Regions from separate parts of the Geobacillus sp. PK12 genome, predicted to be linked through region 1. Evidence: riboswitches for the same ligand, from Rfam matches in the RefSeq annotation. Region 1 holds a riboswitch; each other region holds the start of a gene.
What was found. A riboswitch is a leader RNA that binds a small molecule or an ion and turns the genes downstream of it on or off. The one in region 1 is predicted to bind S-adenosylmethionine.
Positions count from the first base shown of each region.

Region 2: another riboswitch for S-adenosylmethionine. It lies ahead of ETR37_RS01145 (bifunctional homocysteine S-methyltransferase/methylenetetrahydrofolate reductase); the one in region 1 lies ahead of mtnW (2,3-diketo-5-methylthiopentyl-1-phosphate enolase).
Region 3: another riboswitch for S-adenosylmethionine. It lies ahead of metK (methionine adenosyltransferase); the one in region 1 lies ahead of mtnW (2,3-diketo-5-methylthiopentyl-1-phosphate enolase).

Region 1 is NZ_SDKL01000002.1:335,268-343,391, forward strand. Features, by position in the region: gene ETR37_RS02160 (pyridoxal phosphate-dependent aminotransferase) at 66-1,241, shown strand; SAM riboswitch class I at 1,378-1,486, shown strand; gene mtnW (2,3-diketo-5-methylthiopentyl-1-phosphate enolase) at 1,564-2,805, shown strand; gene mtnX (2-hydroxy-3-keto-5-methylthiopentenyl-1-phosphate phosphatase) at 2,802-3,464, shown strand; gene ETR37_RS02175 (methylthioribulose 1-phosphate dehydratase) at 3,461-4,093, shown strand; gene ETR37_RS02180 (1,2-dihydroxy-3-keto-5-methylthiopentene dioxygenase) at 4,123-4,665, shown strand; gene ETR37_RS02185 (ZIP family metal transporter) at 4,754-5,488, opposite strand; gene ETR37_RS02190 (MarR family winged helix-turn-helix transcriptional regulator) at 5,705-6,154, shown strand; gene ETR37_RS02195 (phosphate propanoyltransferase) at 6,244-6,810, shown strand; gene ETR37_RS02200 (short-chain dehydrogenase) at 6,872-7,420, opposite strand; partial or broken gene ETR37_RS02205 (S9 family peptidase) at 7,439-8,124, opposite strand, start outside.
Region 2 is NZ_SDKL01000002.1:145,756-156,397, forward strand. Features, by position in the region: gene metH (methionine synthase) at 1-1,427, opposite strand, end outside; gene ETR37_RS01145 (bifunctional homocysteine S-methyltransferase/methylenetetrahydrofolate reductase) at 1,420-3,267, opposite strand; SAM riboswitch class I at 3,339-3,441, opposite strand; gene ETR37_RS19010 (hypothetical protein) at 3,749-3,919, shown strand; gene ETR37_RS01150 (ABC transporter ATP-binding protein) at 4,111-4,761, shown strand; gene ETR37_RS01155 (ABC transporter ATP-binding protein) at 4,884-5,945, shown strand; gene ETR37_RS01160 (ABC transporter permease) at 5,942-6,751, shown strand; gene ETR37_RS01165 (ABC transporter permease) at 6,748-7,551, shown strand; gene ETR37_RS01170 (ABC transporter substrate-binding protein) at 7,552-8,625, shown strand; gene ETR37_RS01175 (hypothetical protein) at 9,051-9,368, shown strand; gene ETR37_RS01180 (DUF1572 domain-containing protein) at 9,496-9,999, opposite strand; gene ETR37_RS01185 (ABC transporter permease) at 10,359-10,642, opposite strand, start outside.
Region 3 is NZ_SDKL01000020.1:20,361-31,002, reverse strand. Features, by position in the region: gene ETR37_RS08410 (tetraprenyl-beta-curcumene synthase family protein) at 1-292, opposite strand, end outside; gene ETR37_RS08405 (gamma carbonic anhydrase) at 631-1,179, shown strand; gene metK (methionine adenosyltransferase) at 1,202-2,413, opposite strand; SAM riboswitch class I at 2,543-2,657, opposite strand; gene pckA (phosphoenolpyruvate carboxykinase (ATP)) at 2,876-4,462, shown strand; gene ETR37_RS08390 (Rpn family recombination-promoting nuclease/putative transposase) at 5,139-6,089, opposite strand; gene ETR37_RS08385 (DUF2584 domain-containing protein) at 6,370-6,612, opposite strand; gene ETR37_RS08380 (alpha/beta hydrolase family protein) at 6,705-7,493, opposite strand; gene ETR37_RS08375 (ABC transporter substrate-binding protein) at 7,785-8,789, shown strand; gene ETR37_RS08370 (ABC transporter ATP-binding protein) at 8,808-9,599, shown strand; gene ETR37_RS08365 (ABC transporter permease) at 9,583-10,392, shown strand; gene ytkD (RNA deprotection pyrophosphohydrolase) at 10,517-10,642, opposite strand, start outside.

The sequences.
Region 1 (8,124 bases):
TTTTGCTTTTTACGATATATGATGTTGCACTAGAATTTCAAGAATTTTTTAAGAAGGTGTGGGCGATGACGATGGAAATTCCTTTTTCCGAGTTGCTTGAGCAGCTGCCAAAGCAATTTTTCGCCTCGCTTGTCGCAAAAGTCGGGGAGAAAATCAAGGCCGGATGCGACGTGATCAATTTAGGGCAAGGCAACCCGGATCAGCCGACGCCAAAGCATATCGTTGAGGCGATGCAGCGGGCGGCGGCTAATCCGAAATACCATAAATATTCGCCGTTTCAAGGCTACTTCTTTTTGAAAGAAGCCATCGCCGCGTTTTACGCGCGTGAATACGGGGTGAACATCGATCCAGACCGCGAAGTCGCCATTTTGTTCGGCGGCAAGGCCGGGCTTGTCGAGCTGCCGCTTTGCCTCGTCAACCCGGGCGATGTGGTGCTGGCCCCGGACCCGGGCTATCCGGACTATTGGTCGGGGATCGCGCTTGCCCGCGCGCGGATGGAAATGATGCCGCTTGTTGCGGAAAACGGTTTTTTGCCGGACTATGAAGCCATTCCGGCGGCAGTGGCCGACCGAGCGAAGCTCATGTTTTTAAACTATCCGAACAATCCGACCGGCGCAACGGCGACAAAGGAATTTTTCGCGGAGACGGTGGCGTTTGCCGCCAAGCACGGCATTGCCGTCGTGCACGATTTCGCTTATGGGGCGATCGGCTTTGACGGCCGGAAACCGGTCAGCTTCCTGGAAGTCGATGGGGCGAAAGACGTCGGCGTCGAAATTTATACGTTTTCGAAAACATACAATATGGCCGGCTGGCGTGTGGCGTTTGCCGTCGGCAACGAGCGGATCATTCGGGCGCTTGAGCTTTTGCAGGATCATTTGTATGTCAGCTTGTTCGGCGCCATCCAGGAAGCGGCCGCCGCGGCGCTCCTTGGTCCGCAAGATTGTGTCACGGAGCTGGTCGCATTGTATGAGGCGCGCCGCAATGCGTTCATCGCTGCGCTCTGCGAGGCCGGCTGGGAGGTGCAGGCGCCATCCGGGTCGTTTTTCGCCTGGCTTCCGCTGCCAAAAGGCATATCATCCGCTGAGTTTGCCGACATGCTGCTTGAGCGGGCGCACGTCGCCGTTGCCCCAGGCATTGGGTTCGGCGAGCACGGCGAAGGGTATGTGCGCGTCGGTTTGTTGACCGATGAAGCGCGGCTTCGCGAAGCGGCGGAGCGGATCGGGCGGCTCGGATTGTTTTGAAAAATAGAGCGGCAATGAACTACTGTCTGGTGACGGGGCAACTGTTTTGAAAAAAATGATTGACAACGGCGGCAAAGGCTGTCATAATTCAAAGTAAATTTGCCAATCGTTTGACAAGTGCATAAACGAGCAGGCTTTCTTATCAAGAGCAGGCGGAGGGACGAGCCCAATGAAGCCCGGCAACCGGCTTGGCGCACGCTAAGCACGGTGCTAATTCTTGCAGCGGAAACGCTGAGAGATAAGAAGAGCGCCATGACTGAATGACGCCTCTTCTTAGGAAGGGGCTTTTTTATTTCGCCATATATTGAAAGAGGGATGGACGATGAGTGCAGTCATTGCGACGTATTTGCTTCATGACGAGAAAGACATTCGCAAAAAGGCCGAAGGGATCGCGCTCGGCTTGACGGTCGGCACATGGACCGACTTGCCGCAGCTGGAGCAAGACCAGCTCCGCAAGCATAAAGGGGAAGTCGTTGCGGTCGAGGAGCTTGAGGAAAGCGACCGGACGAATGCGTACTTCGGCAAGCGGCTGAAGCGGGCGATCGTCAAAATCGCCTATCCGACGGTGAACTTCAGCGCCGATTTGCCAGCATTGTTGGTGACGACGTTCGGCAAGCTGTCGCTGGACGGGGAAGTGCGGCTGCTTGATTTGGAACTTCCAGAGGAGTGGAAACGGAAGTTCCCGGGACCGCGCTTTGGCATCGCCGGCATTCGCGAAAAGGTCGGAGTGTACGACCGCCCGCTGTTGATGAGCATTTTCAAAGGCATCGTCGGCCGCGATTTGGCGTATTTGACATCAGAGTTGAAAAAGCAAGCGCTTGGCGGCGTTGACTTGGTCAAAGATGACGAAATTTTGTTTGACAGCGATCGTCTGCCATTTGCGAAGCGCATTACAGAAGGCAAAGCGGCGCTCGAAGAGGTGTACGAACAAACAGGCAAGCGGACGCTGTACGCCGTCAACTTGACCGGCAAAACGTTTGAGCTGAAAGAGAAGGCGAGACGAGCCGCCGAGCTTGGTGCTGATGTGCTGTTGTTCAACGTGTTCGCCTATGGATTGGACGTCCTGCAAGGGCTGCGGGAAGATGAAGAGATTTCCGTCCCGATTATGGCCCACCCGGCGTTCAGCGGCGCCATCACGCCGTCGGAGTTTTACGGCGTCGCCCCGTCGCTCTTGCTTGGAAAACTTTTGCGTCTTGCCGGCGCCGATTTTGTGTTGTTCCCGTCTCCGTATGGCAGCGTCGCTTTGGAGCGCGGGCAGGCGCTTGGCATCGCCCAAGCGCTGACCGATGAACAAGAGCCGTTTGCCCGAGCGTTTCCAGTGCCCTCGGCCGGCATCCATCCGGGCTTGGTGCCGCTTCTTGTCCGCGATTTCGGCCGTGACAGCATCGTCAACGCCGGCGGCGGCATTCACGGCCACCCGGACGGGGCGATCGGCGGCGGAAAGGCGTTTCGCGCTGCCATCGACGCGGCGCTGGCCGGCCGTCCGCTCCGTGAAGCGGCGAAAGACAACGAGGCGCTGCAAAAGGCGATCGACCGCTGGGGCGCCATTGAGGTGGAAGCATGACGAAACAGCTCGTTCTCTTTTGTGATTTTGACGGCACCATTACGGAAAACGACAACATTATCGCCATTATGAAACAGTTCGCCCCGCCGGAGTGGGAGGCGTTAAAGGACGACATTCTCGCCCAGCGCATCTCCGTTCAGGAAGGCGTCGGAAAAATGTTTTCACTTCTTCCGTCGGCGCTGAAAGAGGAGATTGTTGACTTTTTGCTTAGCACCGCCCGTTTGCGCGAAGGGTTCCGTGAGTTTGTCGCGTGGACGAAAGAGCAAAGCATCCCGCTCTATATCGTGAGCGGCGGCATCGACTTTTTCGTCTACCCACTGCTTGAAGGGCTGATTGAGCCGGAGCGCATTTTTTGCAACGGCTCTGACTTCAGCGGTGAGACGATCCGCATCACATGGCCGCATGCATGCGACAGCCAGTGCCAAAACGGCTGCGGCTGCTGCAAGCCGTCGCTATTGCGCAGGCTCGCCCGCCCCGACGGGTATCACGTCGTCATCGGCGATTCGATCACCGACTTGGCGGTGGCAAGACAAGCCGATTATGTGCTGGCGCGCGATTTTCTGCTTGAAAAATGTCAAGAGCTTGACCTGCCGCACGCGCCATTTGCGACGTTTTTTGACGTGATGGATGCGTTGCAGCGAATGGAGGTGATCGTATGAGCATCGTCGTGAAAAAGTGGAACGAGCTTGCGGAAGTGAAAGCCGAGCTCGCCGCCCGCGATTGGTTTTTCGCAACAAGCGGCAATTTGTCGATCAAAGTGACGGACGACCCGTTGACGTTTTTGGTGACAGCGAGCGGCAAGGATAAGCGGAAGCAAACGGATGAGGACTTCTTGCTCGTTGACGCCGCCGGCCGACCAGCGGAGAAAACACATTTAAAGCCATCAGCGGAGACGCTGCTGCATGTGGAAATTTACAATCGCACAAACGCCGGTTGCGTTTTGCATGTTCACACGGTCGACAATAATATCATTTCCGATGTGTACGCAGCCAACGGAGAGGCGGTCTTTTCCGGGCAAGAAATCATTAAGGCGTTCGGCATTTGGGAAGAAAATGCCGAAGTGCGCATTCCGATCATTGGCAATGACGCCGACATCCCGACGTTGGCTCAACAGTTTTCGTCATATATTCATGGCGATGCGGGCGCCGTGTTGATCCACAACCACGGCATTACCGTCTGGGGACGAACGGCGTTTGAAGCGAAAAAACATTTGGAAGCGTGGGAGTTTTTGTTCAGCTGGCAGGTGAAGCGGCTGCTTTTGCAACGGGCCGGCCTGCCGGTTGGTTAATATACATCTTTTAGAAGGGGGATTTTGACATGGCCGTCATCAAAGTGAGAAAAACGGGCCAAGTGATTGAAGGAGAAGACAATGTGCGCGCGTTTTTGAACAGTCAAGGGGTGTTGTATGAACATTGGGACATCACGAAACTGCCGGAGCATTTGCGTGACAAATACGTACTCACGGATGAAGAGAAAAATGAAATTTTGGCGACGTTCAAAGATGAAATTGAAGATTTGGCGGCGCGCCGCGGCTACAAAACATGGGATATCGTCGCTCTGTCCGATGCGACGCCGAACTTGGATGAACTGCTGAAAAAATTTGAACAAGTGCACATCCATACGGAAGACGAAGTGCGCGCCATTACAGCCGGCCATGGCATTTTCATCATCAAAGGCGACAAAGAAACCGGTTATTTTGACGTCGAGCTGGAAGCCGGCGATGTCATTTCTGTGCCGGAAGGGAATCCGCACTACTTTACGCTCATGGACGACCGCCAAGTCGTAGCCGTCCGTCTGTTCATCGACCCGTCCGGCTGGGTCGCCCATCCGTATGAAGAAAAAGAAGAGGCCGTCCAATAATGAGAACACCCCGCTGCCAGGCAAGGCAGCGGGGTGTTTCGTTCTGTATGGAGAGGAGCGCCTGTCTCGATGACGGAAGGGGGGATCGCTAAAACGATTCGGTTAACAAAATCATAAACAAAATGCCGATAATAAACGCGTACGTCGAGATCCGTTCGTTGCCGTCGCCATGACTTTCGGGAATGAGTTCTTTGTAAATGATAAACAGCATCGCCCCGGCGGCAAACGCCAACCCGTATGGAACGAGGCCGCGGAAGAGAGAGGTTAAATAAAAGCCGAGCAAAGACGTCACAATTTCGACCGCGCCGGTTAACGTGGCAATGACAAACGCTTTAAAGCGGCCAATCTGCTGATTGACTAAAAACAAGGCGACCAAAAATCCTTCCGGCGCGTTTTGCAAGCCGATGGCCAATGCGATCAAATTGCCGATTTGCGAAGCGCCGTCTGAGGCGTAGCTCACCCCGACTGACAGCCCTTCGGGGAGATTGTGCATCGCAATGGCGGCGATGATGAGCATCGCCTTTTCGTCGAATTGCAAGCCGCTTTTCGTATGCTCCAAGTCGATATGGGGGACGGTCATCTCAAGCAACGTTAACACGAGCACCCCCGCCGCCAATCCGATGGCGAGCGCCTCAAAACCGCCGGACCGCAGGGCCTCGGGAATAAGACTTGTCATCGAGGCCGCCATCATAATGCCGGCTGAAAACGCGAGGAGCACATCGCGCCAGCGGTGGGTGAGCGATTTGGCCATAAACAAAATCGGCACAGCGCCAAGTCCGGTCGATAAGGCGGACAGCACACTGCCGGTCAATACCCCGTTCATCCAATTCCCCCTTCATCAGCCTTTATTTTTTCATATGCGCCGTTTCCACAAATGTGACAATCGCCCAAGCGCTGCCCTATCACAAAATTATCATAGCGAAAGGAACGGCCGCTGGCGAGAAAAATGGACCAGCGCCTGGCAAAAACGGTTGCCTGCCTGTTTGCTGTTCAAGTATAATGCAAGTAAGAAATGGTTAAATGCAAAGGGTTGGATGGCATGGAACAAAAAGAGCAAGAACTCGAGCAATCGCTAAAGTTGTTTATCGTATTGTCGCGGGCTTACCGCGCCGTAAGCGACCAAGTGAACAAATCAATCCACTCATTCGGGGTCAATCCGACCGAATTTGCCGTGTTAGAATTGTTATACCATAAAGGGGATCAGCCGCTCCAGCAAATTGGCGAAAAAATTTTGCTGGCGAGCGGGAGCATCACCTACGTCATTGACAAACTGGAAAACAAAGGATTGATCGTCCGCCGCGCCTGCGAAAAGGACCGGCGCGTCACGTACGCGTCCATTACAGAAGAGGGGCGGCGGTTTATTGAACGCGTATTTCCCGAGCATGCGGAAAAAATTCACGAAACGGTTTCGGCGCTGACGGCGGCAGAAAAAGAGCAGGCGATTGCGCTGCTGAAAAAATTAGGATATGGGGCAAAAACAAGGGGCTGACGCGAGGTCGGCCTCTTTAATTTTGCCGGAAATGGATACGTTATATAAAGAACATACCATAGCCAGCAAAAAAGGAGAGATCACCATTGATGGTTCCAGTAGGGGTATCGAATCGCCACATTCATTTATCAAAAGAACACATGGCGGCGCTGTTTGGCGAAGGCGCCGAGCTGACGGTGCTCAAGCCGTTGTCGCAGCCTGGCCAGTTCGCCGCCAAGGAAACGGTGACGGTCGAAGGGCCGAAAGGGAAAATTGAAAACGTCCGCGTCCTCGGACCGGTCCGTTCGCTCACCCAGCTTGAAATTTCGAAAACCGACAGCTTCAAGCTCGGCGTCGCGCCCCCGGTCCGCTTATCCGGCGATATTGACGGAACGCCGGGCATTACGATTCACGGACCGAAGGGGACGGTGACCGTCGACAAAGGGGTGATCATTGCCAAGCGCCACATTCATATGACGCCGAAAGATGCCGAGACGTTTGGCGTCCGCGATAAACAAGTTGTGAAAGTGAAAACGCAAGGGGAGCGGGCGCTCATTTTTGACGAAGTGATCGTCCGCGTCAGCGAAGATTTTGCATTAGATATGCACATTGACACCGATGAAGCGAACGCGGCCGGCTTGAAAACGGGCGATTATGTCGAACTGCTTCCATCGTGAAACCATCCGCGCCAAAGGCGGACAAAGCGCCCTCTCGGTACAAACGAGAGGACGCTTCCCATTAATGCGGCCGCTTCTTCTCTGATGCTAGTGTGCCGACAAGATGAAACGGCGCATCACGCCGAATGGCGTCAATGACGCCGCTGCTGATTTCTTGATGGGTGAGCCAACGCGTGCTGTGCTCTTCGATCACGAAGCCAAGCTGAATTTGCCGGTACAGGCAAGCGGAAGACAAACGGAGTTCCCGCTTTGCCTCGGCCGGATGGGCCCGGCTGCCGAGCACGTGGAACAGACGCCAAGGACCGGGATGTCTGCTATTTTCCCGGATGATGGCCGGAAACGCCTGTTTCCCGTCGCTGTGCACCCATGCGACAACAAGGTCGAAGGCTCTGTTTTCATTGATTGTTTGGTGAATCAAGGAACATAGTACATCATGATCGCGATAATCGACCAAAAGCGGGGTAATGGCCTCCAGATGTGCGGCGCGGGCGATGAGCCGTTCCATCCGTTCCCTGTTCCGGGCGACGATGGATACATGGTACCCTTCTCGCACGAGCCAAAGCGACACGTCGGTTAACATGCCTGTCCCACCGATGACGAGTGCGTGCATGGTGGTTCTCCTTTCGGATTAATGCGATGCTCCTTTCAAATAGCGGTCAAACCAGTCGACGATATGGCGAAGACGCTCAAGCCGAAGAGCAGGGTTGCCGGTGCGCGACAAATCGTGGTTGGCGTCCGGAAAGCGGACGAGCTTTGTTTCCCGCCCGAGCTGCTTTAAGGCGACAAACAGCTGTTCGGCCTGCTCGATTGGGCAGCGGTAATCGCGTTCGCTATGCAAAATTAACAGCGGTGTGCGCATGTGTTTGACGTATTTGAGCGGCGAATGATGCCAAAGCCGCTCAGCGTCTTCCCAAACGTCGCAGCCGACTTCCCATTTCGTGAAAAAGTAGCCGATGTCGCTCACGCCGGAGAAGCTGAGCCAGTTGGAAATCGAACGTTGAGTGACAGCCGCTTTGAATCGGTCGGTATGCCCAACGATCCAGTTCGTCATAAATCCGCCGTAGCTGCCGCCGGTGACGCCAAGCCGTTCTTTGTCAATAAAGTCGAACTTGCTGATGGCGGCGTCGACGCCAGCCATAATGTCTTCATAATCCATGCCGCCATAGTCGCCGCGCACCGCATTGACAAACGACTGGCCGTATCCGTGGCTGCCGCGCGGGTTCGTAAACAGCACGGCATAACCGGATGAAGCGAGCAGCTGCAATTCATGGAAAAACGTAAATCCATACATCGCATGCGGCCCGCCGTGAATTT
Region 2 (10,642 bases), 190 kb from region 1:
TCCAACTTCCGTTCGGCGGTGACCGCCATTCCCTGTTCATCGATCGTGCCGACGACGACGGCGGCGCCGTATTGATGAAGCAGCGGCACGACTTTTGCAAACCGCTCCTCGCCGTCTTCCAAGTTGATCGAGTTAATGATCGCTTTTCCTTGCGAATAGGTGAGGGCGCGTTCAATGACGCGCTCGTCGGTCGAATCGATGACAAGCGGCACTTTCACTTTTTTCACGACTTCGCGGACGAACTGCTCCATGTCATGGAGTTCGTCGCGGTCTGGGTCGGCGAGGCAAATGTCGATGACATGGGCGCCGTTTTTCACTTGGGCGCGGGCGATTTCCGCCGCTTCTTCGTATTTCCCTTCGGCGATGAGGCGCTTGAATTTGCGCGAGCCGATCACGTTTGTCCGCTCGCCGACAAAGAGCGGACGCATCGTTTCATCATAGATGAGCGCCTCGATGCCGGAAACGGCGTGGACATCAAACGAAGACGGAATCGCCCGCGGCGGGAGATCACGCACCGCTTCGGCAATGGCGCGGATATGATCCGGCGTCGTGCCGCAACACCCGCCGACGATGTTGATCCATCCCTTTTCGGCAAAGCGGCGGATTTTCTCTGCCAACATCTCCGGCGTTTCATGATAGCGGCCTTCCTCATCCGGCAGACCGGCGTTCGGGTAGCAGCTGACCGCCGTGTCAGCGAGCGAGGCGAGCGTGCGCAAATGGTCGGTCATAAACTCGGGGCCTGTCGCGCAGTTTAAGCCGACGGCGATCGGCTTCATATGGCGCACCGAGATGAAAAACGCATCGATCGCCTGCCCGGCGAGTGTCGTGCCCATCGGTTCGATCGTGCCGGAAATCATGAGCGGCACGCGGCGACCGACCGCTTCAAACGCCTTCGAAATGCCGAGAAAACCGGCTTTGACATTCAGCGTATCTTGGCACGTCTCCAGCAACAGAAGATCGACGCCGCCCAACAGCAGCCCGCGCGCTTGTTCTTCGTAGGCGGCGACGAGTTCCTCAAAGGTCGCGCCGCCTGTCACCGACAACGTTTTCGTCGTCGGCCCCATCGAACCAGCGACAAAGCGCGGCCAGTCCGGGGTGGAGAACGACTCAGCCGTTTGTTTGGCGAGTTTGGCCGCTTCGATGTTCAGCTCAAGCGCCAAATGACCGAGGCCATATTCGTCAAGCACGATGCGTGTCGCTCCGAACGTGTTCGTTTCAATGATATCAGCACCGGCTTCTAGGTACGCTTCATGAATGCGGCGGATGACATGCGGGGCGGTGAGGGTCAAATATTCGTTGCACCCTTCATACGCCTCGCCGCCAAAGTCGGCGGCCGATAGGTTGGCGCTTTGGATCATCGTGCCCATGGCGCCATCGATGACAAGAATTTTTCTTTGCAGTTGCTGTTCTAAGGTGACGTTAGCCATGAACAACCTTCCTTTCTTTGGCGGCCGCTTCTTTTTCGTGAATGTAGCGGACGAGCTCGACCGTCATGTCGTAGCGCAAGAACGGCGTGATCAAATAAATGCCGTTAAACAAATCAAACGCAGCGTCAATGAGCGATTTGGCGATAGCGATGCCTTCCTTGGCTGCTTGCACCGGGTCACCGCTGCAGGCGGCCATGCGGGCGCGAATCTCGTCAGAGAGCGTAATGCCCGGCACTTCATGATGCAAAAAGTCGGCGTTGCGCGCGCTCACAAGCGGCATAATGCCGATGTAAATCGGTGTGTCAAGATGCTTGGTCGCTTCGTGCACTTCAACGATTTTCTCTTCCGAGTAAATCGGCTGGGTCAAGAAATAGTGGGCGCCGCATTGAATTTTTTTCTCCATTCGCTCAACTGCTTTATCCAAATGGCGGACGTTCGGGTTGAACGCAGCGCCGATCGAGAAGTTCGTTTTTTGCCCAAGCGGTTTGCCCGAGTACGACAGCCCTTCGTTAAACTGGCGGATCAAGCGGATCAAATCGAACGATGATAAATCATACACCGACGTTGCTCCTGGGAAGTCGCCGATTTTCGACGGGTCGCCGGTAATGGCGAGCACATCGGTGATGCCGAGCGTATGCAAGCCCATCAAATGCGACTGCAAGCCGATCAAATTGCGATCGCGGCATGTAATATGCACAAGCGGGCGGACGCCGAGCCGCTCCTTGATGATCGTGGCGACAGCGGCGTTGCTGATGCGCGGCGTGGCAAGTGAGTTGTCAGCTAACGTCAGCGCGTCGATGCCAGCGTCATGGAGCGCTTTCGCCCCAGCGAGAAACTTGTCAATGCCGAGTTGCTTCGGCGGATCGAGTTCGACAATGACCGAGCGGCGCGTGCGGGCGAGCTCGGGAAGCGGAGTCGGCGCGGGCCGATCGGCTTGCACCGATACAGATGCCGTGCGCCGCTTCACCGTTTTTTCCGTCACCGGCGTCCGGTCGGCGAGCGCCTTTGCCATTGCCTCAATATGTTTCGGCGTCGTGCCGCAGCACCCGCCGATCAAGCGCACCCCTTGATCGCGGAACGCTTTGGCCGCCTCTTCAAAATATTCCGCGTTCGTCTCATAGACAAGCCGGCCATCGCGGTAATCCGGGAGGCTGGCGTTCGGATACGCCGACAAAAACGCCTGCTTCGGCAGCGGCACTTCCTCGAGCGACCGAAGCATATGATATGGACCGAGACGACAGTTCAGTCCGACGACATCGGCTCCGAGCGCCTCTAGGCGGGCAAGGGCGTCCGCGAGCGGCGTGCCGTCTTGCAAAACGCCGACTTCATGGAGCGACACATGGGCGATGATCGGCAAATCCGTTTCTTTGCGGGCGATGGCAAGCACCGTCTCCAACTCTTCCAAATCGTAATACGTCTCGAACAGCACGCCATCAACCCCTTCAGCCAGCAGCACAAACAGCTGCTCGCGAAACGTCCGTTTCACTTCTTCGAGCGTGACGACGCTTTTGTTTAACGTGCGTAGCCCCCCGATCGTCCCGAGCACGTACGCCCGCCCGTTCGCCGCTTGCCTGGCGAGCCGCACCGCCGCGCGGTTGATGGCCGGCACCTCATCTTCAAGGCCGTAGCGGGCGAGTTTCACATAGTTGGCGCCGTATGTATTCGTCTGAATGACGTCGGCGCCCGCGGCGATATACGCTTCATGAATATGGACGATTTCATCTGGATTGGATAGATTCAATTCTTCAAAACAACGGTCAATGCCGTGCGAATATAAAAGCGTTCCCATCGCCCCGTCGGCGATGAGAATGCGCTCTTTCAACTCATCCAGCAATCCCACGTTCGATTCCCCCGTTTCTCCGTAGTAAAAGAAAAAAGCCTTCTATAAGAAGAAGACTTTTCATTCGCTTCTTCTTATCTTCCAGGCTTCCGCCTGTCTGGATTTAGCACCTTGGCCGCGGGCCAGGTTGCTGAGGGTTCACCGGGCCAGTCCCTCCCCCTCTCTTGATAAGAATGTCGTATGCAATTGTTCGGCAGCGTTTTGATGATTACTATATAATTTAATGTATTTTTCGAAATTATTCAATACGGTGAAGCAAGGAAATTTCAAAAAAGAATTTCTCGGATCAACGCTTACCTTGTACCAAGCTCTTAAAAGCATCTCTGTTTCATTTCAATAGCATGAAATATGTCGAAATATGTAAAAAAGACAAAATTGTCGAACGATTTCTCTTTTTTTTTAGAGTCAAGGTGTATGATTAAAATGGATGATATTAACAAGGAATTTACTAGAAACCGCATCGCAGACAGGAGTGAAGTGGGTGAAACAATGGTCGTGGCCGTATTTTATTCTGATTAGCCTGCCGCTTGTTGTGTTGATTGGAGTTGCTTTTCGCCTAAAAGCGGCCAGCATGCCCATCAAAATAGGATTTATTGTATTGGTGCTGCTTTACGGCGGGGTTTATTCTCGTTTAGTGCGAAGGATGAGATAGACACAGAATGTTTTTGAAAAAAGTTTTGGCTCTTCACCACAACATGTACTTGACAAGCAATACAGCTTCCTGCACAAAGATTTGAAAAAATCACTGATTTGTTGATTTTCCCTTACAAGCGTAAATAGAGTTCAGAAAAAATCAAGTACAACTTTTGGTGAAGAGCCAAGCAGGAAAAGGGGAAGAAATAGATGGAACCGTTATTTTCATTGCAAAACTTGACGTATCGCTATGATGGGGGAGCCACGATTTTTCAGCAATTCTCATTTTCCATTTTTTCAGGGGAGACCGTGCTTCTCACCGGCCCCAATGGAGTGGGGAAAACGACTCTTTTGCATATTATTTCGGGATTGCTCGATAAAGGAGAGCTGCATTATCAAGCCTTTTATAAAGGCAATCCGATTCAGCTTCCCGACATGCGCGCTCATTTGTCTTATGTGACATCCGAGACTGTCATGTTTTCAAAATTGACGGGTTATGAAAATATCGAATGTTTCCGGCTTTTATGGAAGCTGGATCAACAGTACGTCCGCAAAGCGAACGAATTATGCAGTCTGCTTGGAATGGAGGAGATGCTCCCGCTCCCGGTGGATCAGTATTCATTAGGAACAAAACAAAAACTGCATATTGCGATTGCTTTAGCCCGCCCGGTCGAATTGTATTTGATGGATGAACCGTTCAATTCCCTTGATAGGCTAAGTCGCGATCGGTTGGCGGAGTGGATTCAAGGCGACCGTCAACATGCTTATCTCATTGCTTCTCACGTTCATCAAGAGCGCTTCCCTGGCTCCCGCATAATCTCGCTTACACGTCCAAACAATGAAGATAAAATAGAAAAATGACGGCGGGATCTTCAGGAAAAATTCAGTTTTCATACGTGTGATCAAGGATTTTTCCGTTGCACTTTCCACTCTCCTATGTTCTAATTAGGAATAGTGAACATCAAGAAGACGGGGGGCTGGAAGTGAACGGGGAAGAGATCATCCGCTTCGAGCGAGTGACGAAGGAATACGACGGAACGGTCGTATTGGATGACGTCAGTTTTGCGATGGAGCGCGGGAAGTTTTATACGCTGCTTGGCCCGTCAGGGTGCGGGAAGACGACGATTTTGCGGCTGATTGCCGGGTTTATCGAACCGACGGAAGGAACGATTTATTTCCACGGGAAGCCGATTCAAAACGTCCCGCCGAACAAACGGCAAGTCAACACTGTCTTTCAAGACTATGCGTTGTTTCCTCACCTCGATGTGTTTGAAAACGTGGCATTTGGCTTGCGCGTGAAAAAGATGAAAGAAGCGGACATCCGCCAAAAAGTGAGCGAAGCGCTCCGGTTTGTCAACTTGGAAGGCTATGAGCGCCGCCGCATTCAAGAGATGTCCGGCGGCCAGCGTCAGCGCGTCGCGATTGCGCGGGCGATTGTGAATGAGCCAGAAGTGTTGCTCTTGGATGAGCCGCTATCGGCCTTGGATTTGAAGCTGCGCACGGAAATGCAGTATGAACTTCGCGAACTGCAGCGCCGCTTAGGGATTACGTTCATTTTTGTCACGCATGATCAAGAAGAAGCGTTGGCGATGTCCGATTACATTTTTGTTCTGAATAAAGGGAAAATTCAGCAGTTCGGGACGCCGAAAGACATTTACGACGAGCCCATCAACCGATTCGTCGCCGATTTCATCGGGGAATCGAACATTTTGTCGGGGCGCATGATCGACGATTTCCTCGTCGAATTCGCGGGCAAGCGGTTTGTTTGCGTTGACCGCGGCTTTGCCCCGAACGAACCGGTTGATGTCGTCATCCGCCCGGAAGATTTGGAACTCGCAGCGCCGGAAGACGGGCAGATCGTCATCCGCGTCGATTCGCTCTTATTCCGCGGCGTCCATTACGAAATTTGCGGCTATGATGAAAACGGCAACGAATGGCTTGTCCATTCGACGAAAAAGGCGGAAGTCGGGGAAACGGTCGGCCTCCGTTTTGAACCGGAAGCGATTCACGTCATGCGAGTCGAAAGGGAGGATGAGGGCGCATGACGGAACGGGCGTGGCGAAACTGGTATTTAATCCCTTATGGCATTTGGTTGGTGTTGTTTGTCATCGCTCCGATCGTCTTTTTATTATATGAATCGTTTTTGGATATAGACGGACATTGGACGGTGGCGAATTATGAAAACGTGTTGACGCCCATTTATTTAAAAATGATGGCGTATTCGTTTTGGTACGCGTTTTTGATTACTCTTGTGTCGCTGTTGATTGGCTATCCGACCGCCTATTGGCTGACAAAGACGAGGCACAAGCAGTTATGGCTGTTGTTGCTCATCTTGCCGATGTGGGTGAATTTGCTGCTGAAGGTGTATGCGTTTTTAGGGCTGCTCGGCACGTACGGGCTGGCCAACGCCCTGTTGCAGACGCTTGGCATTGGAGCGCGGCAGCTGTTGTTTACCGATTTCAGTTTTGTGTTTGTGTCGGTGTACATTTTTATTCCGTTTATGGTGCTGCCGATTTTCAACGCGCTGGAGGAGCTGCCGCCATCGCTTGTCGATGCCGCCCGCGATTTAGGCGCTTCAGCGTGGACGACGTTCCGCCGCGTCGTTTTCCCGCTCACGCTTAGTGGGGTGAAGGCCGGCTGCCAAGCGGTGTTCATCCCGTCGTTGTCGTTGTTTATGATTACGCGCCTTGTCGCTGGCAACCGCGTCATTACGCTCGGCACCGCCATTGAACAGCATTTTCTTGTCACCCAAAACTGGGGAATGGGGGCGACGATCGCTGTTGTGTTAATGATCGCGATGGCGGTCATCGTCGGCCTGACAGGAAGTGGAAGAAAAGAGGGAAGCCGATGAAACGGACGCATTGGTGGGGACGTGTGTACCTGTTAGCCGTGTTTGCCGTGATGTATACGCCGATTGTGTATTTGATGTATTATTCGTTCAACAGCGGCGGGACGATGCACGATTTTCAATCGTTCACGTTGAAGTGGTACCGCGACGTGCTGTCCGACGACCGCTTGCTCATCATCGTTTTGAATACAATCGTCATCGCGCTGCTGTCGGCGGCGGTCGCGACCATACTTGGGGTCATCGGGGCGCTCGCCATTTACTATGTCAAGCGGCAGCGAACGAAAAACGCTCTTCTCGCTCTCAACAACGTGCTGATCGTCAGCCCAGACGTCATCATCGGCGCTTCGTTTTTGCTGTTGTTTACGATCGCTGGCATTCAACTAGGGTTTACATCTGTGCTGTTGTCCCATATCGCTTTTAGCGTGCCGATTGTCGTGTTGATGGTGCTGCCGAAACTCGAGGAAATGAGCCCGACGCTGATTGATGCGGCTAGAGATTTAGGAGCAGGGCCTTGGCAAGTGCTGTCAAGCGTCGTGCTGCCGTTTTTGGCGCCAAGCATATGGGCGGGCTTTTTCATGGCGCTTACGTATTCGCTCGATGACTTCGCCGTGACGTTTTTTGTCACGGGAAATGGATTCTCGACGCTGTCGGTGGAAATTTATTCGCGGGCGCGCCAAGGCATTTCGCTGTCCATTAACGCCCTGTCGACGCTGTTATTTTTATTTACGATGCTGCTTGTCATCGGTTATTATGTGCTCAGCCAAAAAGGCGGCCGAATGTACGGGATAGGGGGGCGAAAGTAGGTGAAACGGCTTGTCCAAGGGTTTGCGGCCGTGTTTATCGCGGCGTTCGTCCTCATGTTCATCACCCACCGGTTGAACGAAGCGGAAGGGTACGGCGGAGGCAAAACGGTGACCGTTTACAACTGGGGCGATTACATCGACCCTGCGCTCATTCGAGAGTTTGAAAAAGAGACAGGGTGGAAAGTGATTTACCAAACGTTCGATTCCAACGAGGCGATGATGGCGAAAATCGCCCAAGGCGGGGCGACGTTTGATGTCGCCGTTCCGTCCGATTACGCCATCAGCAAAATGATCGAGGAAAAGCTGCTTCTGCCGCTTGATCACCGAAAGCTTCCCAATTTGCAATATATCGAACCGCGGTTTCTCAACTTGCCGTTTGACCCGCACAACCGGTATTCAGTGCCGTATTTTTGGGGAACGGTCGGCATCGTCTACAACCGCGAGATGCTTGGCGGCAAAAGAATGACGAGCTGGAACGACTTATGGGATCCAAGCTTGCGCAATCAAATTTTGCTTGTCGACGGGGCGCGGGAAGTGATGGGGATGGCGTTGAACAGCCTCGGCTATTCGCTGAATGACACGAACAAAGCCCATTTGCAAGAAGCGAAGCGGAAGCTCGACCGGCTTATGCCGAACGTGAAGGCGATTGTCGGCGATGAAATCAAGCTGCTTCTCGCCGACGAGGAAGCGGCCATCGGCGTCGTCTGGTCAGGCGACGCGGCCGAAATCATTGCCGAAAACGATAAGCTCGACTATGTCGTGCCGAAAGAAGGCTCCAACTTATGGTTTGACAACATGGTCATTCCGAAAACAGCGAAAAACATCGAAGGAGCGCACGCGTTCATCAACTTTATGCTCGACCCGAAACACGCGGCGCAAAACGCCGAGTATGTCGGCTATTCGACGCCGAATAAAAAGGCGCTTCGCTATTTGCCAAAAGACATCGCGGGCGATCGGCGCTTTTACCCCGATTTGGATTCAGCAGGGCATCTCGAAGTGTACGAAAACTTAGGAAAACACATGCTCGCCTACTACAACGAGCTGTTTTTGGAGTTTAAGATGCAGCAAAAGTAACCATATAGATGCAACGAAATCGTTTCACATATCCTTGACGAAAAAGTGGCTTATCCATTTTTGACTGTCGAAGGCACAAGCCACAGGCTTGCCTCCGTCACGCTTTAGCGTGACGGAAGACCGAACAACGACTCGCTTCACAGACCCATTCCTGGGTCTTTAAGCGGCGTTGTTCGGTCACTCGACAATCGGATGCAATGACCGGTAAAGTTAAAGCTTTACATTGCATCTATACAATCAGAGCAGGCGCCGCCCTCTGTAATAGGGAGATGGGCGCCTGCTTGTCGTTTGCGTAAAGGGTTGCGCCGCTTCCCTAGCACGCGGGAACGAAGAAGCCCATGGGCGGCTTCACATACAAGAAGGGATCGGACGCAGGGAAGAAGAATAGAAAGACATGATATGATGAAAAAGAGGAGGTGGGAACGTTGCCCAATCATTTGCCTATGGAAGAAAATGTGATGGATATGCTCATCGGCGGCTTTTCGGTTGTGATGTTGATCGCGGTTGTGACAATCGTTTTTCTTTGGCGAAGGAATCGAGAAGGGCGAGTGTTTCTGTGGATATTGGCCCATTTCTTGTTGCTGTCTCTGGCTGTTTCATTTGCGCTGAAGGCGATTTCCTTTGATCTTACCCATGCGCAGGCATCCGAAGAAATCTCCCTCCTTCTTGGCAAGGCGGGGATGGCGTGGGGAGCGGGGATGGTTTGTTTGTTGGTCGGTATTGTGAAACTTTCAAGGCGCTGACCGTGATCCCGATAAGCGATAGGATTGGGAAGGAACAACAAGCAACAAAAAGAAGCCATCCACCTTTATCGGCTGACGGTTCCGAGGGGTGGATGGCGTTTGCAAGATGATTCGAGTAAGGAGTTGCCTATGTTGTTTTTCGATTTCTTGGTATGGTCAGTGTTTTCCAGTTGTTTGTGTTCAGCTGTTTCGCGATATAGACGATTTGCCCGATATGATACGAATAATGGTACATTTGCCGCTCAATGGCTTCGATGACGGAATGGGGTTCGCCGCGGATCGTGACCGTCCGCAACAAATCCGTTTCTTGCAGTTCGTTCAGCGTCTGAAAGAAAGCAGACCACCCCTTTTCCCAGCAATCCATGACTTCTTTGCGCGTATGGAAGTCGTTAATAAACTCATCATCGCGGTTTCGGTCCGGTTTTTCCCCATCCGATGACAAAAAGTCTGTCCAGCGCGACACCATATTTCCGCTCATATGTTTGACAATGATGGCGATGCTGTTTGTCTCCTCATGAAAGCAATGGAACAGCTGTTCCTCCGAACATTGGTCCATAGCCCGTTCGGCGGTCTTTTTCATGTCGAGAAAGCGCGCGCGCACCACTCGCAAATATTCTTGGCCGATGTTCATTCACACACCTCCGTCAAAGAAATGCCATCTCTTTTATTCGCCGTCGATGCGGTGATTTCTTTCTATGTGACGGCAAAAAAAAAAAAAGCAACGCCTTGGGCGGACATGACTATGGGTCATGTTTTCGAAGCAGGCGAGTGAATAATCTGATCATAGCGGCACGCTTCTTTGCCCGTGTTGATCAACTGATGTTCGCAGCCGGCGTCGGAATAAAGAGAGCTCTCTTCGCGCAAGATGTCCGTGTTATGAAAACTCCTTTGCTTTCCCTGAGTGCCGAGGATTCATTCGGCATGGTCGCGAAAACATCCTCTCGATTTTCGCCGAAAGGGTGCAAAAGGTGAGGGATAACGTCCACTCTTTTAGACGTAGCTTCCGATTTTTCCATTTTTTCTCGCCCAATGCCATTGTTGCTTCAAGACCAATGAGCCCATGGCCAGCCAGAATAGCGAGATACCGAGAGCAGGAAAGAATACGGGCCATCCTTCATTCACTCCTTGCACGGCCCAAGAAAGAGGAGAAAAGCAGTTGAGAATATGAAACGCTGTCGGCAATACATTCGAAGATAGAAAAAATCCTGAGAAGATCAATAAATAATAAAGCAGCACCTCGGTAACGGCTCCCACTTGCTTTAAGCGAAGGGACA
Region 3 (10,642 bases), on a different contig from region 1:
TATCCAAATAATCGCTGATCGTCTGGTAAGCCACGATAAAGCGGATGCAATCCTCCATGTTTTCTCCGGCCAAGAGCGCCAAAATGGAGCCGCCTTCGCAATGGAACGTTTTCGAAGCGATGCTCGCCAAGGCCTGGCGCCGCAATTCCGGGTCGGGAATGCGCTCGGCCTGGCGCCGCCAATAGGCAAGCTCGCGGTGGACAAGCGGAAGCACGTCACGATACACCATTTTCATCAAGGCGATGGGGTTTTTCGGAATGTTCAATCGGCTCACCTCAGGTGCAAACACCATGGTCTCGTCTCCTAGCATTTCCATCTTATCAGCAACCAAAATCGTTTCGCGTCTGAACAGCCTGCGATCTCGTCTTCCAGTATTGCCATCAATGCGGCCGGGGCAAACCATAAAAGGGTTGGCGATGGAATGAAAAAACCGCTCAACAACGGTTCTTCTCACGTTGAGAAGCTTTGTGAAATCGGATCTTCTTTCCCGATCCCAACCACTCATCGGGCGAAACGAAACGTTTTTCACCAATCCCGATCAGGCGCGCTCACTTTCGTTGGCGATTTGGACGCAGCGTTGTACAATACATGGTGAACGATCGATTTTGCAGCAGAAAGGAACGAACGCCCATGATTTACCCATACAAAGGCAAAACGCCGCAAATTGCCGCCTCCGCCTTTATCGCCGACTATGTGACGATCACCGGCGATGTCGTGATCGGCGAAGAGACGAGCATTTGGTTCAATACCGTCATTCGCGGCGATGTGGCGCCAACGGTGATTGGCAACCGGGTCAATATTCAAGATAACTCAATTTTGCATCAAAGTCCAAACAATCCGCTTATCATTGAAGACGGTGTAACAGTCGGCCATCAAGTCATTTTGCACAGCGCCATCGTTCGCAAAAACGCGCTCATCGGCATGGGCTCGATCATTTTGGACCGCGCGGAAATCGGGGAAGGCGCGTTTATCGGCGCCGGCAGTTTAGTGCCGCCGGGCAAAAAAATTCCGCCCAACACGCTCGCCCTCGGCCGGCCGGCGAAAGTCGTCCGCGAACTGACGGAAGACGACATCCGTGAAATGGAGCGCATACGCCGCGAATATGTCGAGAAAGGGCAGTATTACAAAGCGCTGCAGCAACAGCGGACATCGTGCGCCAACAAAAAAGAGCTGCCGTGATCAGGCAGCTCTTTTTCTTTCATCACTTGTCCGCCAACGCCAGCGCTTGTTCTTTCAACAAGGCGGCTTTGTCGGTGCGCTCCCACGGCAGGTCGATGTCCGTACGCCCAAAATGGCCGTAAGCAGCCGTCTGTTTGTAAATCGGGCGGCGAAGGTCGAGCATTTTGATGATGCCCGCCGGGCGGAGATCGAAGTTGTTGCGCACGACCTCAATCAAAATGTCTTCCGACACTTTGCCGGTGCCGAACGTATCGATCGAAATCGAAACTGGGCGGGCGACGCCGATCGCGTAGGCAAGCTGCACTTCGCATTTGTCGGCCAGTCCTGCCGCGACGATGTTTTTCGCGACATAGCGGGCCGCATACGCCGCCGAGCGGTCGACTTTCGTCGGATCTTTGCCCGAGAACGCGCCGCCGCCGTGGCGGGCGTAGCCGCCGTACGTATCGACGATGATTTTGCGCCCCGTCAACCCAGCATCCCCTTGCGGACCGCCGATGACAAACCGTCCTGTCGGGTTGATGAAATATTTCGTGTTCTCATCAAGCAGCTCTGCGGGCACGACCGGCTTGATGACCTGTTCTTTAATGTCGCGCTCGATTTGCTCTTGCGTAATTTCCGGATGGTGCTGCGCGGAAACGACGATCGTATCGACGCGCACCGGTTTGCCGTTTTCATCGTATTCGATCGTCACTTGCGTTTTCCCGTCCGGCCGCAAGTACGGCAAGACATCCGTTTTGCGCACTTCCGCCAATCGGCGCGCCAAGCGGTGCGCAAGCGAAATCGGCAACGGCATCAATTCTTCCGTCTCATTGCAGGCGAACCCAAACATCAATCCTTGGTCGCCGGCGCCAATCGCTTCAATTTCCTCGTCAGTCATCTGACCTTCGCGCGCCTCAAGCGCCCGGTTCACCCCCATCGCAATGTCCGGCGATTGTTCGTCAATCGACGTCAGCACCGCGCACGTATCGGCGTCAAATCCGTATTTGGCGCGCGTGTAGCCGATCTCCCGGACCGTATCGCGGACGATGCGCGGAATGTCCACGTATGTTGATGTCGTGATTTCCCCGCTCACGAGCACCAGCCCGGTCGTGACGCTCGTTTCGCAGGCGACGCGGGCGTTCGGATCTTTTTCCAAAATGGCATCCAAAATGGCGTCAGAAATTTGGTCGCAAATTTTATCCGGATGTCCTTCCGTCACAGACTCTGAAGTAAACAAGCGGCGTTTGGCTGACATTCGGTTTGTTTCCTCCTCTTGGCATAATGTGGCAACACGGAACTCATTTCCCTTTTTCCCTTCGCAATATAAAAAACCTTTCCTGTAACGGCTGAGGAAAGGTCATGGCAATCGTATTGCTTCCTTTCACTCTTATCGTTCAAGGACTGCGCCTTGCCACAGGTTAGCACCATTTCACACATGTACAGTTGTGACGGTTGCTGGGCTTCATCGGGCCTGTCCCTCCACCGGCTCGGGATAAGAGTATCCGTTCAATGACTTATCTTATCGCAATGGAATCGGCAAAGTCAACTATCAAAATTCATTTTTTATCATTTCCAGCCGAGAAAATTCTTTCCTCAAGGAAATCGACACATTGGGCAAAATAAAGTTTGAAAAACCCACACAATTAGTATGGACTATTAATAAAAATGTGTTATACTATTTTCAAGAGTGATTTCAAAAAGAAGGCAGGTTTTGAATATGGGGATCGCAAACATGACGAATAAGCTTGATGTATTGCTGCAAAAACCGTACGTGCATCATCAACTGTCCGTCGCCGAGCTCGTCGAGAAAGTCCTGCAGCGGAACGAAGGACGGCTGACGCACACCGGAGCCGTCGCGGTCACGACCGGCAAGTACACAGGGCGGTCGCCGAAAGACAAATACATCGTCGAAGAACCGTCAACGAAGCAAACGATCGACTGGGGAGCGGTCAACCAGCCGATGTCTCCGGAGACGTTTGATAAACTGTACGACAAAGTGCTCGACTATTTAATGAAGAAAGATGAACTGTTCGTGTTTAAAGGCTTTGCCGGCGCCGATCCGAAATACCGGCTGCCGATTCAAGTCGTCAACGAATTCGCCTGGCACAACTTGTTCGTCCATCAGCTGTTCATTCGGCCGAACGCCGAAGAGCTCGCCGTGCATGAGCCGCAATTCACCGTCATTTGCGCGCCGAACTTTAAAGCCGACCCGAAAGTCGACGGCACGCGCTCGGAAGCGTTCATCATCATCTCGTTTGAACGGCGCACCGTGTTGATCGGCGGCACCGAGTATGCCGGCGAAATGAAAAAATCGATTTTCTCGGTGATGAACTATTTGCTGCCGGAACAAGGCATCCTGCCGATGCACTGCTCGGCCAACGTCGGCCAGGAAGGCGACGTCGCCCTCTTTTTCGGCTTGTCGGGAACGGGAAAAACGACGCTCTCGACCGACCCGAACCGCCGCTTGATCGGCGATGATGAACACGGCTGGTCAAGCCGCGGTATTTTCAACATCGAAGGCGGCTGCTATGCGAAATGCATCAACCTATCGCGCGAGAAAGAGCCGCAAATTTTTGACGCCATCGGCTTCGGCGCGGTGCTCGAAAACGTCGTCCTCGATGACGCGACGCGGGTGCCGAATTACGACGACGGCACGCTGACGGAAAACACGCGCGCCGCCTACCCGCTTCAGGCGATCCAAAACATCATCGACCCGAGCGTCGCCGGCCATCCGTCCACGATCGTGTTTTTGACGGCTGATGCGTTCGGCGTCCTGCCGCCGATCAGCAAGCTGACGCGCGAACAAGCGATGTACCATTTCTTAAGCGGCTACACAAGCAAGCTCGCCGGCACCGAACGCGGCGTCACCGAACCGGAAGCAACGTTCTCAACGTGCTTTGGCGCACCGTTTTTGCCGCGCCCGGCCGTCGAATACGCGGAAATGCTCGGGCAAAAAATCGCCGAACACAACGTCCGCGTCTTTTTGGTCAACACCGGTTGGACAGGGGGGTCGTACGGCGTCGGCAGCCGCATGAAGCTCGCCTACACCCGGGCGATGGTGCAAGCCGCCGTCGAAGGGGAGCTCGACAACGTCGAAACAGTCAAAGATCCGATTTTCGGCCTCGCCATCCCAACCCGCGTCCCCGGCGTGCCGGATGACGTCCTGCAGCCGCAAAACACATGGGCCGACAAACAAGCATACGAACAAAAAGCAAAAGAGCTGGCGCAAAAATTCCGCGCCAACTTCCAAAAATTCGCCCACATCGATCCGTCCATCGAAAAACTCGGCGGACCGCTCGTGTAACAAGAACACGGCCGGACAGGGTATTCCCTGTCCGGCTGTTTTTTATTTCTTTCCGTTGCTTTGGGCCTCCCATTTCGCCTCCTTCCCACGAAAATCGGGAGGATTTTTTCATTCCGATGCCGAACAAATCCTTGACAAACAAGGGAAGTTGTGGTAATAAAAAATAGACTCTGCACAAGAATAAGGGGGAGGCTTCCATTGCTTCAGTATATCCATTCGCCTTTAGGAAATTGTTGAAAATCCATCCGCTTTCCTTCGCCCCCTTGCTTGGGGGCGCGACAAAGAGCGCGTTTTATCAAAAACTGAAGAGCTGGCTTTTGGTTCGTGTTTACGATTCCATCACCAATCGTTTCGATGATCAAAGAGAGGATTGAGGAGGAGAAATCACGGGAACTATTTTGTGAGCTCCCTCTGTAAATGATCACTTTATTTCAGAACAAAGCAAAGGAATCAGTCTTGCTTCATCATATGGCAGAGTGCAAACCGAAGGATTGTTTGCGCTCCTGCCTTTTCAACATTAGAATCAAAACGCCAATCGGGACGATGAACGTCACCGACAAATTCTGTCAATAGACTTTACCCTCGATGGCCGTAAGGTTCGAACGCATAAAATGATTGTCGTCGATCCCCCGGGGTTTTGGCACGATTGGGGGTCGACGACAATGCGAAGGCGGGTTTACTTCTTCAGCTGTTCAATCTTTTCCGCCGGCAACCCGGTCAGCTCGTGGATCGTGTCGACATCGTACCCTTTCGCCAACATTTTCTTCGCGATGTCGATTTTCCCTTCCTCGATCCCTTTTTGGCGTCCCTGTTCAATCCCTTGCTTCATCCCTTGCTTTATTCCTTGTTTCAACCCTTGTTCGATTCCTTGTTTGACTCCTTGTTGAATGCCTTTCTCGATTCCCCGCTGTTCGTATGAGATGATGAGCTCCATCACTTGTTTCGCTTCCTTCGTCTCCATTTGGCTCACCTCGTTTCGCAGTTGGATTTCCTCCGCTTCGGACAACCGCAAATACGTTTCAAAAAACCCAAACAACAGCCGCTGCTTCGCCTCATCGAGCTCGAGGCGGACTAGGATGCGCAAAAACTCCTTTTTCACTTCCACCTTCTCGCTTTCATTATACCCCATTTTGCTTAACAAGGCGGCGGCAACCGGATTGTCACGGCGGATGTACTCGCGCCACGGCAGTTTGCGCAGTTCCACCGTCAGAAAGCGGAAGTCAAGAACCATCAAAAATGGAAATTGAATCATCAATGAGGAAGGTTCGTCGCGGCGTTCGTCGTAGCTGAAAATGGCGATCGGGAGGATGCGGCGGCGGTGTTTTTGAAACAAGCGGCTGAAGTAGAGGAACATTCGCTCGGGGAACGTCCGCTGCTTATAGCTTTGATGTTCGACGTGAACGATGACGAGCCCGTCCTCCCCTCTTACCTTTGTTTCGACCAACAAGTCGACGCGGTGCTTTTCCCCAGCTGTCACGTCGGTGAACAGCTCTTCGGAGAGAAAGGAAAGATGATGGATGTCGATGTGCTCGTACACGTCAGGAAAGAAAAGAAGCAAAAAGTCTTCGAAAAACGTCGACAGCAGCTCCTTGAACAACCGGTCGTGATCGATTCGCTTTTTCGCCACGTTTTCCCTCCTTGCGGCATCGAATTCATCGTATGATATTCGCTCTCCGCGGCCAAACTCCTTCTCCTCCCCCCTACTTTTTTTATGGTATGATCAAACGTCGCACAGGAAGTCCTCAAGCAAAGGCTATTTTTATGCTTGTCTGAATCGGCCTGACGCCACAAGTTAACTATAGACGGAAAAAACTTGAGCCAAGAGCGCAAACCGTTCTTCCGTTTGCGCTCCTGTCCGATGAACCCGTTCAGCTCTCATTCAGCCGCTTCGTGGTGTGCAGCCTCGTTCAATTCGTCGAATACAGGCTGACGAGCTCATACGTCACCGTCGTCCGGCTGTCTTTCCACTCAAGCTTTCTCACGACCGCAACGCCGCTCGCTTCGCTTTGCACCGTCCGGCGCACTTCAAGCGGCACGTCAAGCGGATACAAGCGGTATCCTTCTTTTTCCAACACAAACACATTTCCTTGAACGCGCTGTTCCTTTCCTTTTGTCACAATGACCGTCTGCAGCTCCATCGGCATGCCCATATGATTCCAACCTCCTTGGCACCCCATCGATTCGTTGGCGGCCGCGCCGCCACCCGAGCGGCGCGCGCAGCCGCCCCTCTAGTTGTATCGTATCACATTGTCAGCTGTTGTTTCATCCATTCCGTGAGCCTTTGCACCGTCTCGCGATTGGCTTGCGGCGGAAAATAGTGGGTGAACTCAGGGAAGTACCAAGCCGTGACCGGTTTGCCGAGCTGCTTCAGCCGCCGCTCAAGCCGATAGGCGTGCTCAATCGATACGTTCTCATCGCGCCCGCCGTGGATGATGAGCACCGGGGCTTGGAGCCGCTCGAGATAATAAAGCGGGGTTCGATGCCGGTAGCGCTCCGGGCATTTGTTCGGCGTCCCGCCGATGACGCGCTTCATCATTCGCCGCAAGTCAGGCCGCTCCCAATACGTAAGCTCCAGATCCGCCACCCCTCCCCAGACCGCCACCGAACAGACCCCCTCGGCCATTAGGGCGGCATGGAGCGCCATCGCCCCGCCGCGGGAGAAGCCGAACATGTGAACGCGCCCGGGATGGACGAGCGGATGGCGGCGAAGGAGATAAAACCCAGCAAGCGCGTCATAACGGTCGTCGCCGGCGAAATCTTCGTTTCCTTCTCCGCCCCCATTGCCGCGGTAAAGCGGAGCGAAGACGACAAACCCTTGCGAAGCGAATTGGACAAGGCGCGGCACTCGCACCTGCCCCACATTTTTAATCCCGCCGCGCAAATACAAGAAGCCGTCATACACCTTATTTTGTTTCGGCGCCGCTAAAAATCCTTTCACCTTCAGCCCTTGGGACATATAGGTGACAAAGAACACATCGATTCCCGGATGCGGCGACGGAAACCGGTATTGGTCGATGATGTCCCCGTCCATACGCCTGCCTCCTTCCTATGCGAAAACAGATGATGCGAACCACCCGTCATCATCCCCCAACGCCTTCTTTCATTAGGACAAGTGGGGATGTCCGACTGCCTCGCCGCTCTTGCATGCCTCCCCTTGGCCGAGCGTCATCTTGAAAAAGCCCTGGAGCGCGAGGAGCGTCCCGACCGCCGCCCGTTCTCGGCTGACCGCCCATTTTTTCTAGGCATTCACACATTTTTGCTGCGTGCATACGATAAGGTGAAACCACGGTTTACCGCATGCGAACCAAGGGGGTTAACGAACATGAAAAAATGGGCCGTATGGTTATGCTCGCTTCTCTTGCTTTTGCCGCTTTCCGCCTGCACGAATGACGGGGGCCAAAGCGAAAAGCCGCTCAAAAAAGTGCGGCTCGCCGAAGTGACGCACTCGATTTTTTACGCGCCGCAGTACGTCGCCCTGGCAAAAGGCTTCTTTCAAGAAGAGGGGCTGGATGTCGAACTGACGACGACATGGGGCGGCGACAAAACGATGACGACGCTGCTTTCCGGCGGCGCGGACATCGCCCTTGTCGGCTCGGAAACATCCATTTATGTCTATGCGCAAGGGACGGACGATCCGGTCATCAATTTCGCGCAGCTCACGCAAACCGACGGGACGTTTCTTGTTTCCCGCGAGAAAATCGACCACTTTACATGGGAGATGCTGAAAGGAAGCACGTTCCTCGGCCAACGGAAAGGCGGCATGCCGCAAATGGTCGGCGAGTTTGTGCTGAAAAAACACGGCATTGACCCGCATCAAGATTTGAAGCTGATCCAAAACGTTGATTTCGCCAATATCGCCAACGCCTTTGCGAGCGGGACGGGCGATTTCGTCCAGCTGTTTGAACCGACGGCGAGCATTTTTGAACAAGAAGGAAAAGGCTATATCGTCGCTTCATTCGGCACCGAATCCGGGCGCGTGCCGTACACGTCGTATATGGCGAAACGAAGCTACATCAAAGCGAACAAAGACGTCATTGAAAAATTTACGCGCGCGATCTACAAAGCGCAGCAATGGGTCGAATCGCACAACGCCGCCGAGATCGCGAAAGCTATTCAGCCGTATTTCAAAGACACCGATTTGGCTTTGATCGAAAAAGTCGTCGACCGGTACAAAAGCCAAGGGACCTACGCGACCGATCCGATTTTGGATGAAGAAGAATGGAACCACTTGCAAGACATTATGGCCGAAGCCGGCGAGCTGCCGAAGCGCATCCACGTTGACACGCTTGTTGATTCGTCGTTTGCCAAAAGCGCGATGAACAAGTGACGAAAGCGGGTGAACGAAATGTTTCTTGTCATCGACCGCCTCTCGCACACGTATTTGACAAAAACGACCGCTGTCACTGCACTCGATGATGTGTCGCTGTCCGTCGAGAAAGGGGAGTTCGTCTCCTTTCTCGGCCCTAGCGGCTGCGGCAAAACGACGCTGCTTTCGATCATCGCCGGATTGATCGAACCAACGGAAGGGGCGGTGCTCATAGAAGGCGAACCGCTCTGGTCGGGCGGATCGGACGCCCAAACGGCGCGGCGTGCGGTCGGCTACATGCTTCAGCAAGACTACCTATTCCCTTGGAAAACGATCGAGGAAAACATTTTGCTCGGACCCCACATCACGGGAACGTTGACGCCGGAAACGAAAAAGCGGGCGCTCGCCCTGCTCGCTGAGATCGGCCTTGGCGGCGTCGAGTCGTATTACCCGAGCCAGCTGTCCGGCGGCATGCGCCAGCGCGCGGCGCTTGTGCGCACGCTCGCGACTGATCCGAAACTGTTGTTGCTCGACGAGCCGTTTTCCGCCCTCGACCAGCAGACGAAGCTGAAATTGGAAGAGCTCGTCTGGGCGACGCTGCGGCAATACGAAAAAACAGCCGTCTTGGTCACCCATGACATCGAAGAAGCCATCGCCATGAGCGACCGCATTTTCTTGTTTTCACCGCGCCCTGGGCGCCTTGTGCGGACGTTTGTCATCCCGGATGAACTGCGCGGCCGCCCGCCGCTTGCCGCCCGCCAGCATCCGGCGTTTTCGCCATTGTTCCAATCCATTTGGAAGGAGATGGAGGACCTTGAAGCCGCTCCATGATCGCATCGAATCGCTGCACCGTGAATACCTCGCCGCATTGCGCAAAGAGCGGCGGGTGATCCGCCTTTGGCAGACGGCGCTGCTTGTCGCCTTTTTCGCCGTCTGGGAAGCGGCGAGCCGCTTCCATTGGGTCGATCCGCTCCTATTCAGTTCGCCGTCCGCCATCGCCAAGCTGTTTGGCGAAAAACTTGGCGATCATTCGCTGTTTGTCCACACGTGGGCGACATTGTTTGAAACGTTGCTCGGCTTTCTTATCGGTACCGCCGGCGGGGCGCTCATCGGCGCGGTCCTTTGGTGGTTTCCGCGCCTGGCGAAAACGCTCGATCCGTATTTGGTCGTCTTCAACGCCATGCCAAAAGTCGCCCTCGGGCCGATTTTGATCGTCGCTCTCGGACCGGGATTTACGTCCATCATCGCCATGGGCGTCGTCATTTCCATCATCATCACGACGATTGTCGTCTATTCGGCGTTCCAAGAAGTTGACCCGAACTATTTGAAAGTGCTGCGGACGTTCGGCGCCACCCGCTACCAATGCTTTAAAGAGGCGGTGCTGCCGGCGTCGTTCCCGGCGATCATTTCGACGTTGAAAGTGAACGTCGGCCTCGCTTGGGTCGGTGTCATCACCGGAGAGTTTCTCGTCTCCAAGCAAGGGCTTGGGTATTTAATCATTTACGGCTTCCAAGTGTTCAACTTCACGCTCGTATTGATGAGCCTGCTCATTGTCGCTTTGTTGTCGACTGTTATGTACCAACTTGTTGCCATCGTCGAGAAAAAATGGGGCAGCCGTCGTTAAGAGACGTTCGTAAACGATCGACGGGCGTCTCTTTTCATTCCTGACGTCGGGCCGGCATCCGCCCATCCCCCCTTGGCTTCTTCCTTCATGGAACCGGATGACCAACAAAAGCCGTCTAAAATCATCACCGTTCTCCGCTTCTTTCCCCTCGGCTGATCAGTCCGCGCTGTTTCAACTCGGCAAGCGAAAGCGAAAGGACATCGTCTTTCATGATATAGCTGAACCGTTCATCCGTGCGGATGTCATCCGG